Regions from separate parts of the Cupriavidus sp. 05N39 genome, predicted to be linked through region 3. Evidence: predicted binding sites of a transcription regulator. Region 3 holds the regulator's gene; each other region holds the start of a gene.
The links. Region 3 encodes FNR, which switches genes on or off when oxygen is low (the NO sensors DNR and NnrR bind a similar motif). Its sites were predicted from a motif close to TTGATNNNNATCAA; they were not measured.

Region 1 (3,786 bases), on a different contig from region 3:
GCGGCGCTTATGCCGGCACGGGCGCGTTGACGCTGGTCTGCCGGCCCCGGAAGTCCGTCCAGCACAGCGCCTTGAAGTCGTACAGCTTGCAGCGGCGCGCGGTCTGGAAGTACCAGCGCCAGGTGAAGTTCTGGATGATGATGCGGCCCGGCAGCGCGTGTTCGAGCAGCGCCTGCGCGCGCTTGAGGCGGTACAGCGGCACGCTCATGTCAACGTGATGGGCGGTGTGCTCCATGATGTGATGCAGGGCCGCGCCGATGCCGTAGCGGAAGCGCAGGTGCACGGTGGTGGAGACGAAAGGCTGGGCGCGTGCCCACATGGTCTTGGTCTCGTACCAGGCCACGCTGGTATGGGTGTGGTGCACATAGAGCACGAAGCCCACGGTGAAATTCCATACCAGGAAGGGCACGACGAAGCCCAGGCCCACCAGCAGCGCGACCGACTGGCCGCTGGCCACCGCCAGCCAGGCCAGCGCGCCGATCCAGGCGGCGCCGAAGATCGCCACCAGCGTGCAGTCCCACATGAAGACAGCACGGCGCGTGGGCATCTGGCGGCGGCTGGGGAAGAACATCTTGAACCACCAGATCTCGACCAGGTAGTACAGGCCCGCGCCGAAGCCGTTGCGGTAGACGCGCTCCAGCGCGCGGCGCCAGCGCGGCAGCGTCTGGAATTCCTCGAGCGAGTAGGGTGCCCAGACGAAGTCGAAGCCCTTGAGGTTGGAATAGCCGTGGTGGACCACGTTATGGCCGACTTCCCACAGGCTGTAGGGCGTGAGCGACGGCAGGAAGGTCAGCCGCCCCAGCCATTTGTTGAGGCCGCGCCGGGGCGTCAGGCTCTGGTGGCAGGCATCGTGGCCGATGATGAACAGGCGGGCGATGATGATGCCGGTCAGCACGCCCGCCGCCAGCTTGGCGAGCCAGTGGGAGAACATCACCACCCCGGCCAGCGCGGCCACGAACAGCGCCGTATCCAGCGCGAACAGCGCCAGCGCGCGCGAGGTGCTGCGCTGACCCAGCGGGATCAGCCAGCCGCGGATGATCTTGCGCGAGGGCAGGGGCGCTTCAGGGGAAATCGGCTCCGGAAAGGGGGCTTGCTGCGTGGCAATCATTCAAAAACCTTCAGTTGTCGAACGCGGGGTCGGGCACCTGGCTGTGCCCGGGACTGGCGATGCACGGCCACAGGGGGCCGACGGTGTGACAGCTTAGAAGGATTGCGTGACAGGGGTGTTGATCCGGGTCAAGCCGGCGTGGCCAGGACCCGGTGCTTCCCGGTGGAAAGTGATGATTAATGCGCGACGGAGGCCGACGCGCTTGCCGGCTCGCCCATCACATAGACCTCATCGATCACACGATCGTCGCCCAGCATGGCGAAGGCGAACAGTTGCTCTTCCAGCGTCTCCGAGCGCTCGCTGCGGCGGGCGATCAGCGGCGTGGCCTGCGGATCGAGCACGATGAAGTCGGCCTCGCAGCCCGGCGTGAAGCTGCCCACGCGCTCGCTCCAGCCCAGCGCATCGGCGGCGGCGCGGGTGGCCAGGTAGAACATGCGCAGCGCGGTGAGGTGATAGCCGCCCATGCGCGCCACCTTGTGCGCGGCATTCATGGTGCGCAGCATCGAGAACGAGGTGCCGCCGCCCACGTCGGTGGCCAGCGTCACGTTGAGGCGATAGGCGTCGGACTGGTGGAAGTCGTAGAAGCCGCTGCCCAGGAACAGGTTGGAGGTGGGGCAGTGCGCCACCGCGGCGCCACTGTCGGCCAGGCGCTTGCGGTCGTCCTGGTCGAGGTAGATGGCGTGGCCGTAGAACGCGCCCGGACGCAGCAGGCCGTAGTGATCGTAGATATCGAGATAGCTGCGCGCCTGCGGGAACAGTTCGGCAACCCACTTCACTTCGTCGCGGTTTTCCGCCACATGGGTCTGGATATAGGCGTCGGGATAGGCCTTGGCCAGTTCGCCGCAGGCAGCCAGTTGCGCCTCGCTGGAGGTCGGCGCGAAGCGCGGCGTGATCGCGTACGACAGGCGGTTCTTGCCGTGCCAGCGCGAGATCAGGTCAGCCGAATCGCGCGCGCCGGACTCGGCGGTGTCGCGCAGGAATTCGGGGCAGTTGCGGTCCATCAGCACCTTGCCGGTCACCAGGCGCAGGTTGCGCCGGTCCGCTTCGGCGAACAGCGCGTCGGCCGAGGCCGTGTGCACGGTGCTCCAGGCCACGGCGCTGGTGGTGCCGTTGCGCAGCAGCTCGTCGGCAAAGAAGCCTGCCACCGCCGCAGCGTACTCCGGCTCGGCGAAGCGGCGCTCCTCGGGGAAGGTGTAGGTTTCCAGCCAGTGCAGCAGGCCGGGCGAGGGCGAGGCGATGATGTCGGTCTGCGGGTAATGCACGTGGGTGTCGATAAAACCGGGCACGATCAGCTTGCCGCGGCGGTCGATCACTTCGGCGCCGGCCGGGATCTGCGCGGCCAGCTCGGCGTAGTCGCCGACCGCGGCGACATGCCCGGCGGTGACAACCAGCACCCCGTCTTCCCAATACTGATACGCGTCGTCATGAAACTGCGGATCGCGCAGGAAGTGCAGCACGCGGCCACGGATGGCGCGGGTGATGGACGGGTTGGGGGGCGTGGTCGTCATAGCGATGTCTCGTCATGCGCCGGCGCGCGCGTGGCGCGCCGGCATCTTGGTGTGAACCGCGCTCAGGCCGTGGAGGCCGTCGCGGGCAGGGGGGATTGCCAGAAGTGGTCGACTTCGGCGAGGAAGGCGGCCTTCTGCGTGGCGGGCAGGAAGGACGCCTCGAAACTATTGCGCGCCAGCTTGTGGCCGTCGTCCGCGGTCAGCGGCAGGGCTTCGAAGGTGGCTTCCCAGTTGGCGTTCATATAGCCGCCGAAATAGGCGGGGTCGTCGGAGTGCAGCGTGACCAGCACGCCGGCTTCCAGCAGGCGGTGCAGCGAGTGGTCGCGCAGGTCGGGATAGACCTTGAGCTTCTGGTTGGACAGCGGGCACACCGTCAGCGCCACGCGCTCGCGGGCCAGCCGCGCCACCAGGGCGGGGTCGTCGATGGCGCGCACGCCGTGGTCGATGCGTTCCACCTTGAGGATGTCGAGCGCGTCCGTGACATACTGCGCCGGGCCTTCCTCGCCGGCGTGCGCCACCAGCCGCAGGCCCAGCTCGCGGGCGCGGGCGAAGACGCGGGCGAACTTCTCCGGCGGGTTGCCCTGCTCGGAGGAATCCAGGCCCACGCCGACGAAACGGTCGCGGTAGGGCAGCGCCGCTTCCAGCGTGGCGAAGGCGTCTTCCTCGGACAGGTGGCGCAGGAAGCAGAGGATCAGGCTGCTGGAGAAATCGAACTGGGTGCGGGCCTGGGCCAGCGCGTCGGAGATGCCGTCGATCACCACGCCGATGGGCACGCCGCGCGCGGTGTGGGTCTGCGGGTCGAAGAAGATCTCGGCGTGGCGCACGTTGTCGGCTACGGCGCGCTGCACGTAGGCCATCGTCATGTCGAAGAAATCGTCCTCGGTCAGCAGCACGCTGGCGCCGGCGTAGTAAATGTCAAGGAAGGATTGCAGGTCGGTGAAGGCGTAGGCTTCGCGCAGGGATTCCACGCTGGCATACGGCAGCTTGACCTTGTTGTGCTGGGCCAGCCGGAAGATCAGCTCGGGCTCGAGCGTGCCTTCGATATGGACGTGCAGTTCTGCCTTGGGCGTCAGGCGGATACGGTCTGCGAGCGCGGCATCGAGCGTCATGGGGTTCCTTTTGCGGTCTTGGTTTGCGTCGTGTTCGCCGCCTGGCCGCCGCGGTTGGCGC
Region 2 (3,786 bases), on a different contig from region 3:
CCGCCGAAGTGGGCAAGAAGGTCTACGACCAGGTCTGCGCCGCCTGCCACGCCGCCGGTGTTGCCGGCGCGCCGAAGCTGGGCGACAAGGCTGCCTGGGCGCCGCGCCTGAAGGAAGGCATGGACGCCGTTCACGCCTTCGCCCTGAAGGGCAAGGGCGTGATGCCGCCGAAGGGCGGCTACGCCGGCCCGGACGCCGACGTGATCGCAGCGGTCGACTACATGGCCAACGCGTCGAAGTAACCGGCCGGAAATCATCCCGGGGCCACCACGGCGCAAGCGGTGGAACGGACCCGGAGAACAAAAAGCCCGCGGCTCGCCGCGGGCTTTTTGTTTGCCTGCTGCCGGGCGTCAGTGGCTCAGACCACGCGCGAGTAGCGCAGTGGCGCCGGCAGCGGCGTACCTGCATCGGCGCCCGGGGTTCCCGCTGGTGCCACTGCCGGCACCGCGTCCGCAGCCCGCCGCGCGTCTTCACGCAGGAAGCCGTCGAAGACCATCGCCAGCCGGCGCACCAGCAAGCGGCCCAGCGGGGTCACTTCGATGCGGCCGGGCTCGCATCGCACAAGGCCTTCCCCGGCGAGCCGCCCCAGGTCCGCCATCTCGCCAGCGAAGTGCGCGGCAAAGTCGATGCGATGCCGGGCTTCCACCGCTGCAATATCGAGCACGCCGTTGCACATCAACGCACCGATGACTTCACGCCGCAAGTGATCCTCATCGCGCATGGCGAAGCCGCGCATCACCGGCAGCACGCCGCCGTCGAGCACGCGGTAATAATCGTCCAGCGTGCGCGCGTTCTGTACATAGCGGCCCGCCACCGCACCGATCGACGAGACGCCAAATCCAAGCTGGTCATGGCCGGCGTGGGTGGAATAGCCCTGAAAGTTGCGCTGCAGCCGGCCCTCGCGCTGGGCCACGGCCAGCGCGTCGTCCGGCAGCGCGAAATGATCCATGCCGATATAGACATAGCCCGCGGCGGTGAGCTGTTCGATGGTGCCGACCAGGATGTCGAGTTTTTCAGCGGGCGCCGGCAGCGCGCGCTCGTCGATGCGCCGCTGGGGCTTGAACACGTGCGGCAGGTGCGCATAGCTGTACACGGAGAGCCGGTCCGGGCGCATCGCCAGCACTTGCTCCACGGTGGCGGCGAAGCGCGCCGTGGTCTGGTGCGGCAGGCCGTAGATCAGGTCCATGCTGACCGAGCGGAAGCCGAGCCGGCGCGCGGCGTCGACCACTGCCCGGGTTTCGGCCTGCGATTGCACGCGGTGGATCGCTTGCTGCACCTCGGCGTCGAAATCCTGCACGCCCAGGCTGATGCGGTTGAAGCCGAGTTCGGCCAGCAGCGCCATCTGCGCGTCGCCGATCCGGCGCGGGTCGATCTCAATGGAGTGTTCGCCCTCGGGCAGCAGGTTGAAATGCTGGTGCAAGGCATCCATCACGCGGCGCATCTCCGCCGGGTCGAGGAAGGTCGGCGTACCGCCGCCCCAGTGCGATTGCACCACCTCGCGCCGCGCGCCGAGTTGTTGCGCTACCAGCGCCATCTCGCGCGCCAGGTAATCCACATAGCGGGCGCTGCGGCGATGGTCTTTGGTAATGATCTTGTTGCAGCCGCAGTAGTAGCAGATGTTCTCGCAAAACGGCACATGCACATAGAGCGACAAGGGCGGCTGCCGGCCGGCATCCACGCCAGCGCTGGCCGCGCAATCGGCCAGTGCTTGCCGGTAGTCCTGCTCGCCAAAACCGCCATGGAAGCGGTCCGCCGTGGGGTAGGAGGTGTAGCGCGGGCCGTTGATGTCCATGCGGCCGGCCAGCTCGCGGAAGTCCGACAAGGCATGCCGGTCCGGGGCCGAGGCGGCCCGGCCCAGTTGCTTGCTCTTGCAGGCGGCGCCGCAATTGCCGGAGCAGGTGTTCGGCGGACTGGCAATGGAAACGGGGACGGATGCGGTGGCGCGGGCGAGATCAGCCATGGGGCGGCCTTCGTGGTGGATTGGATGGCTCATCGTAGTGGGGGCCGCTCCTGCGCGCGTTGACCGGCGTCAAGTCGTGGCCCATGGCACCAGGGCCCTTGGCCGGCCACCAGCGGCCAGGCCGTCACCAGCGTGCGCCGCGTCATGCTAGCGTCACCTGGACCGGATAGGCTGCCCCGCGCTTGCCGGCTTTCCATCCACCAGCTCAATCCGTCCCTTCGGCCCCCATGCACGCTTCTCCCCTGATTGCGCAGGCGCATTGCGCGCCACAAATGCCGCGCCGCCGCCTGCTGGCCGCCCTCGGCAGCGCTCTGCTGGCGCCCGCCACGTTACTGGCGCAGTCACCCCCGCGACGCCCGCTGGTGATTGGCCACCTGGTGGATCGCGGCGGCGCGCAGGCCGATCTCGCGCGCGACTACCTGGCCGGCGCCAAGGTCATGTTCGACGCGGCCAACGCCGGCGCGCGCGAGCCGCGCGTGGTGCACGTGGTGCGGGAAGTCGAAACCGATCCGCGTGCGGCCACCGCGCAGGCGCTGTCGCTGGTCGACGGCGAGCGCGCCGAACTCCTGTTCGGTCCCAGCGACGCCTTGTTGCCGGTGCTGGCCGCCTCTCCCGAGCTGGCCCGGCGCGGCGTGCAGATCGTCGCGCCCTTATCGGGGCTGTCGCTCGCGGCCGATCATGTCTGGTACACGCGGGCCGACTACCGCGCCGAACTGGATGCGGCGATTCACCAGTTGCGCAGCTACGGGCTCAAGCAGCTGGTGTTGGCCGTGGCGCCGGATTTCGCTGCAGGAAGCCTGGCCGCAGGCACGCCGTGGCGGCGCCGGCTGGAGCAGGAGCCGGGCCTGCAAGCGCTGACGCTGGAAGCCGGCAAGGGCAGCGACAGCGGCGCGGCGGCGTCGCGCATCGCCGCGGCGCGCCCGGCGGCGGTGATCATGGCCGGCGACACGCTGGCCTACGGCAATCTCGGCCGTGCGCTGGCCGCGCGGGGGTGGTACGGCTTCCTAGTGGGCTTGTCCGCGGTCAACCCGCTGGCGGCGCGCGAGATCCTCGGCGCCGGCTATAACGGCGGCATCGTGCTGACGCAGATTGCGCCGGGTCCGCAGGACCTGACCCTGCGCGTGGTCAAGGAGCACGTGGGCCGGATGAAGCAGTTCCTGGACGAGCCCGCTTCACCCGCCACGCTGGCTGGCTACATCGGCGCGGCCTGGCTGGTGCGGGCTGCGTTGTCCGCGCCGCGCGCCGCCACGCCGGCCGACCTGCGGCGTGCCCTGCAGGCCCGCGTCGATGTGGGCGATTTCGTGCTGGATTTCACGCACGGATCGCGCGGCTCTCAATACGTGCAGCTCGCGGCGATGGGCAGCGGAACGGCCCGCTGAATGGTAGCGGCCGCGCACTAGCTGCCGCTCAGGCTCGCGGCAGCACGATCCGCACGCGCAGCCCGCCCTCCGGCCGGTTGGCCAGGCTCAGTTCGCCACCGTGGCGCGAGACGATATCCGCGGCGATCGACAGGCCCATGCCGACCCCGCCGGTGGCGCGGTTGCGCGAGGATTCGAGCCGGTAGAACGGCTCCAGCACGCGCGCCATTTCTTCCGGCGGAATGCCGGGGCCGTCGTCGCAGACGTCGATGACCACGCGCTCGGCGCTGTCGGCCAGCGCGATGCGCGCGCTGCCGCCGTAGCGGTGCGCGTTTTCCACCAGGTTGACCACGGCCCGGCGCAATTCGGCGGGATAGGCCAGCAAAGGCTCGGCGCCGCCGGACAGGCTGACGTCCTGTCCAATCTCCGTGGCGTCGTCCACCACCGCCTGCAACAGGGCATGCACAT
Region 3 (3,141 bases):
GCGAGGTGACCATGAGACTGCGCTGGCTGATGTGGGTGCTATGGCCCGGCTTCCTGGTAGCCGGGCTGACGACCGCCCTGGTGTTTTCGATGGTCGATCCCGGCGATCTGCGCTTCTTCGGACAGCCGGTCGAGGCGTCGCGGGAGGCGGTTTACACCGTGGGCTTCCTGGTCGCGTGGGTGCTTTGTTCGTTGTCGAGCGGCCTGACGCTTTACACCATGCCCACGCGGCTGGCGGAGACAGACGAACTGGAGTGAGCGCGATGCGCGTCTTCGCGCCGCGGGGCAGGGGGCGGCGGAGCAGGAGTGTCGTGACCAGGCCGGCGCGACGTGGTATTGGCACCACGCAAGGAAGGCAAGGCGGCTGCCAATGCCGCGGGAGCCGGGAAACTCCGCGCGGCCGGTCGATGCCTGCCGGACTAGCAGGACTTGTTGATGATCTGCTTGATGCCTGTCATGTCGACCAGCTTGACGTGCCGCTGGCGGATCTGGATCAGCCCGGCTTCCGCAAAACGGGAGAACAGGCGGCTGACGGTTTCGAGCTTGAGCCCGAGGTAGCTGCCGATCTCCTCGCGGCTCATGCGCAGCACGAACTCGGAGGCCGAATAGCCGCGCGCGGAAAGGCGCTCCGAAAGGTTGATCAGGAAGGCGGCAAGCCGCTCTTCGGCGCGCATCGAGCCCAGCGTGATCAGCATCACCTGGTCCTGCGAGATTTCCTTGCTCATCAGCCGCATGAACTGATGTTGCAACGACGGGAGCGCACCGGACAGCGACTGGAGGTCGCCGAAGCGCACCACGCAAACTTCGGTATCCTCAAGGGCGGTGGCGTCGGACGCGTGCTGCATTTCGCCAAGGCCGTCGAGCCCGACGACTTCGCCGGGGAGGTGGAAGCCCGTGATCTGCGAGCGGCCATCTTCCATCGTCAGGTGGGTTTTGAGCGTGCCGAAGCGGATCGCATAGACGGCGGTGAGCGGATCGCCGAGGCGGTACAGGGTCTCGCCCTTGCGTACGCGCACGCGCTCCTGCACCAGCGAATCCATTTTTTCGAGGTCCTGCTGCGACATGCCGACGGGCAGGCAGAGCTGTCCCAGCGAGCAAGTGGAGCAGCGGGGCGACATCTCGGTAATGGGAATGGATGTTAGCAATTGGGGCCTGTCGGTTTAGCGCAATCACTCAAGCGCGTGTGGCAGGCGCATTGAGTTGAAAGCTTGACGTTGAGAGCTGTCGGTTGGAAGCGCTATCCACATTAGCCTGGCGCGGGTCTGGCGGGGCCTGCCATCTGCGTGGCGCCGCCTGCCGTGCCCGTCGTCATGATTTGCGATTGCGCGGATGTGCGCGGGCGCTGGGCTTCATGTTGATAGCGCCTCTTGGAGTCGCGGGGGCGCGTAGGGCGCATTTTACCGCGCCAGGCGATGTGATTGGGAGGAGAAGTTGACCGTAGGCGTGCTCTTCAGCGTTTTTACCCTGGCTTTGCTAGGTGGTGTGCATTGCGCGGCCATGTGTGGCGGCATTGCGCTTGCGGCCGAGCAAGGCGGCACGGCCCGTGTGCCGGCCACCATCCTGCGCCGGCCAGGCCACTGGCTGCTCGAACTCCTGGTGATGCATGCCGGGCGGCTGAGCATGTATGCGCTGTTGGGCGCCTTGCTGGGTACCCTGGGCGCCGGTGTGTGGAAGGCCCAGTACTTGCCGCTGCAGCGCTGGCTGTTCGGAATCGGCAGCATGATGCTGGTGATGTCGGGATTATGGATGTTGCGTGGGCGCGCCGTGGGGGCTGGCTGGCTGGAGCGGTTTGCCGCGCGCGGCGCTGGCGGTTTGCTCCGTTTTCTTGCCGCCGTGGGCGTGCGCCTGGCGCCCTTGGGCCTGCCACAGGGGCGGCTGCTGCGCCGCTACGGCATGGGGCTGGCCTGGGGGCTGGTACCATGCGGCATGGTCTATGGCGCCCTGGCGATGGCGCTGCTGGCCGGGAACGCCCCTTCGGGTGCGCTGGTGATGGCCGTGTTCGGACTGGGCACTTTGCCAAACCTGTTGGTTATCTCGGGCCTGTCCGGCTACCTCAGGCAGTGGTCGCGCCGCCCGGCGGTACGTACCCTTGCCGGTTTGGCAGTGGCTGCCTTTGGTGTCGTCGGGGTGGCGCGCGCGCTGCTTTTGCCAGAGACGCTGGCCGCGCACGGCTTCTGTCTGGTCTTCTGATACGCCGCTTCATGGCGCATTACGCACTTTGTCGGGCAGATGCCTGTGTGAATCGGTTGCAGGTTTGCCAGGGAATGCCATACAATCGCAAGAACAGCGATATCGCGCAGCGTATTTCATCGTGGCATCGTCAGGTAGCATTCGCACTCGGGGATGCATGCCAGGAACCCTCCAGCACGTATTACCGCCAGGGACCGTTCCCAATCCGCCGTCCGGTTCAAAAGATTATTTGGTTCAAAAGACCAGCCACGGCAGGGCGGGGTGAAATAGGCCAAGCAGGCCCGATATCCGTATTTTTCTTGCACCCGGAGCGACGGACGTCGTGCCGGACAGGTCCGCCACATCAGGGGGAAGGCGCGACGCAAGGGCTCCGTCGACCGGCAGGTAAAGCCGGTGGCCGGGCGATCTCCTGCCGGGCAGGTCCGGCACCCGATGCAAAAAAGAAAGCGCACGACTGCATGCATCAAGCATTGTGGTTGGCTGCGCGGTCAGATGGCGGTGGCAATTCCAACCGCTGAACCCGCAATCTCCAGTGCGTCCGGGTTTGTCCGGGGCGCAGGTGCAAAGACAGGCTGCACGCAATCACATGAATACCCAAGAGGCGAAGATCGTCCTCGAGACCGCGCTGATTTGTGCGCAGGAACCCTTGCGCGTCAATGACTTGCGCCGGCTTTTTGCCGACGACGTCGGTGCCGACACCATTCGGGTGCTGCTGGAAGAGTTGCGCCGCGACTGGGAGCAGCGCGGCGTGGAACTCGTGGCGCTGGCCAGCGGCTGGCGCTTTCAGAGCCGCCCCGTCATGCGCGAATACCTGGACCGGCTGAATCCTGAAAAGCCGCCGAAATATTCCCGCGCGGTCATGGAGACGCTGGCGATCATCGCCTACCGGCAGCCGGTCACCCGGGGCGATATCGAGGAAATCCGCGGTGTTGCGGTGAGCACCGAAGTCGTG

Region 1: a site for FNR is predicted at 1,227-1,240, ahead of AC1DN0_RS02565 (fatty acid desaturase). Genes of this name have one in related genera too.
Region 2: a site for FNR is predicted at 2,020-2,033, ahead of hemN (oxygen-independent coproporphyrinogen III oxidase). Genes of this name have one in related genera too.

What each region holds. Positions count from the first base shown of each region.
Region 1 covers NZ_JBFTNE010000003.1:151,619-155,404, reverse strand. Annotated here, with positions in the region: gene AC1DN0_RS02565 (fatty acid desaturase) at 8-1,108, opposite strand; gene guaD (guanine deaminase) at 1,285-2,616, opposite strand; gene AC1DN0_RS02555 (adenosine deaminase) at 2,679-3,725, opposite strand; gene xdhC (xanthine dehydrogenase accessory protein XdhC) at 3,722-3,786, opposite strand, start outside.
Region 2 covers NZ_JBFTNE010000002.1:50,468-54,253, reverse strand. Annotated here, with positions in the region: gene AC1DN0_RS01180 (c-type cytochrome) at 1-242, shown strand, start outside; gene hemN (oxygen-independent coproporphyrinogen III oxidase) at 359-1,792, opposite strand; gene AC1DN0_RS01170 (ABC transporter substrate-binding protein) at 2,188-3,339, shown strand; gene AC1DN0_RS01165 (ATP-binding protein) at 3,368-3,786, opposite strand, start outside.
Region 3 covers NZ_JBFTNE010000129.1:117-3,257, forward strand. Annotated here, with positions in the region: gene AC1DN0_RS36060 (hypothetical protein) at 12-257, shown strand; gene fnr (fumarate/nitrate reduction transcriptional regulator Fnr) at 419-1,144, opposite strand; gene AC1DN0_RS36070 (sulfite exporter TauE/SafE family protein) at 1,431-2,189, shown strand; gene scpB (SMC-Scp complex subunit ScpB) at 2,776-3,141, shown strand, end outside.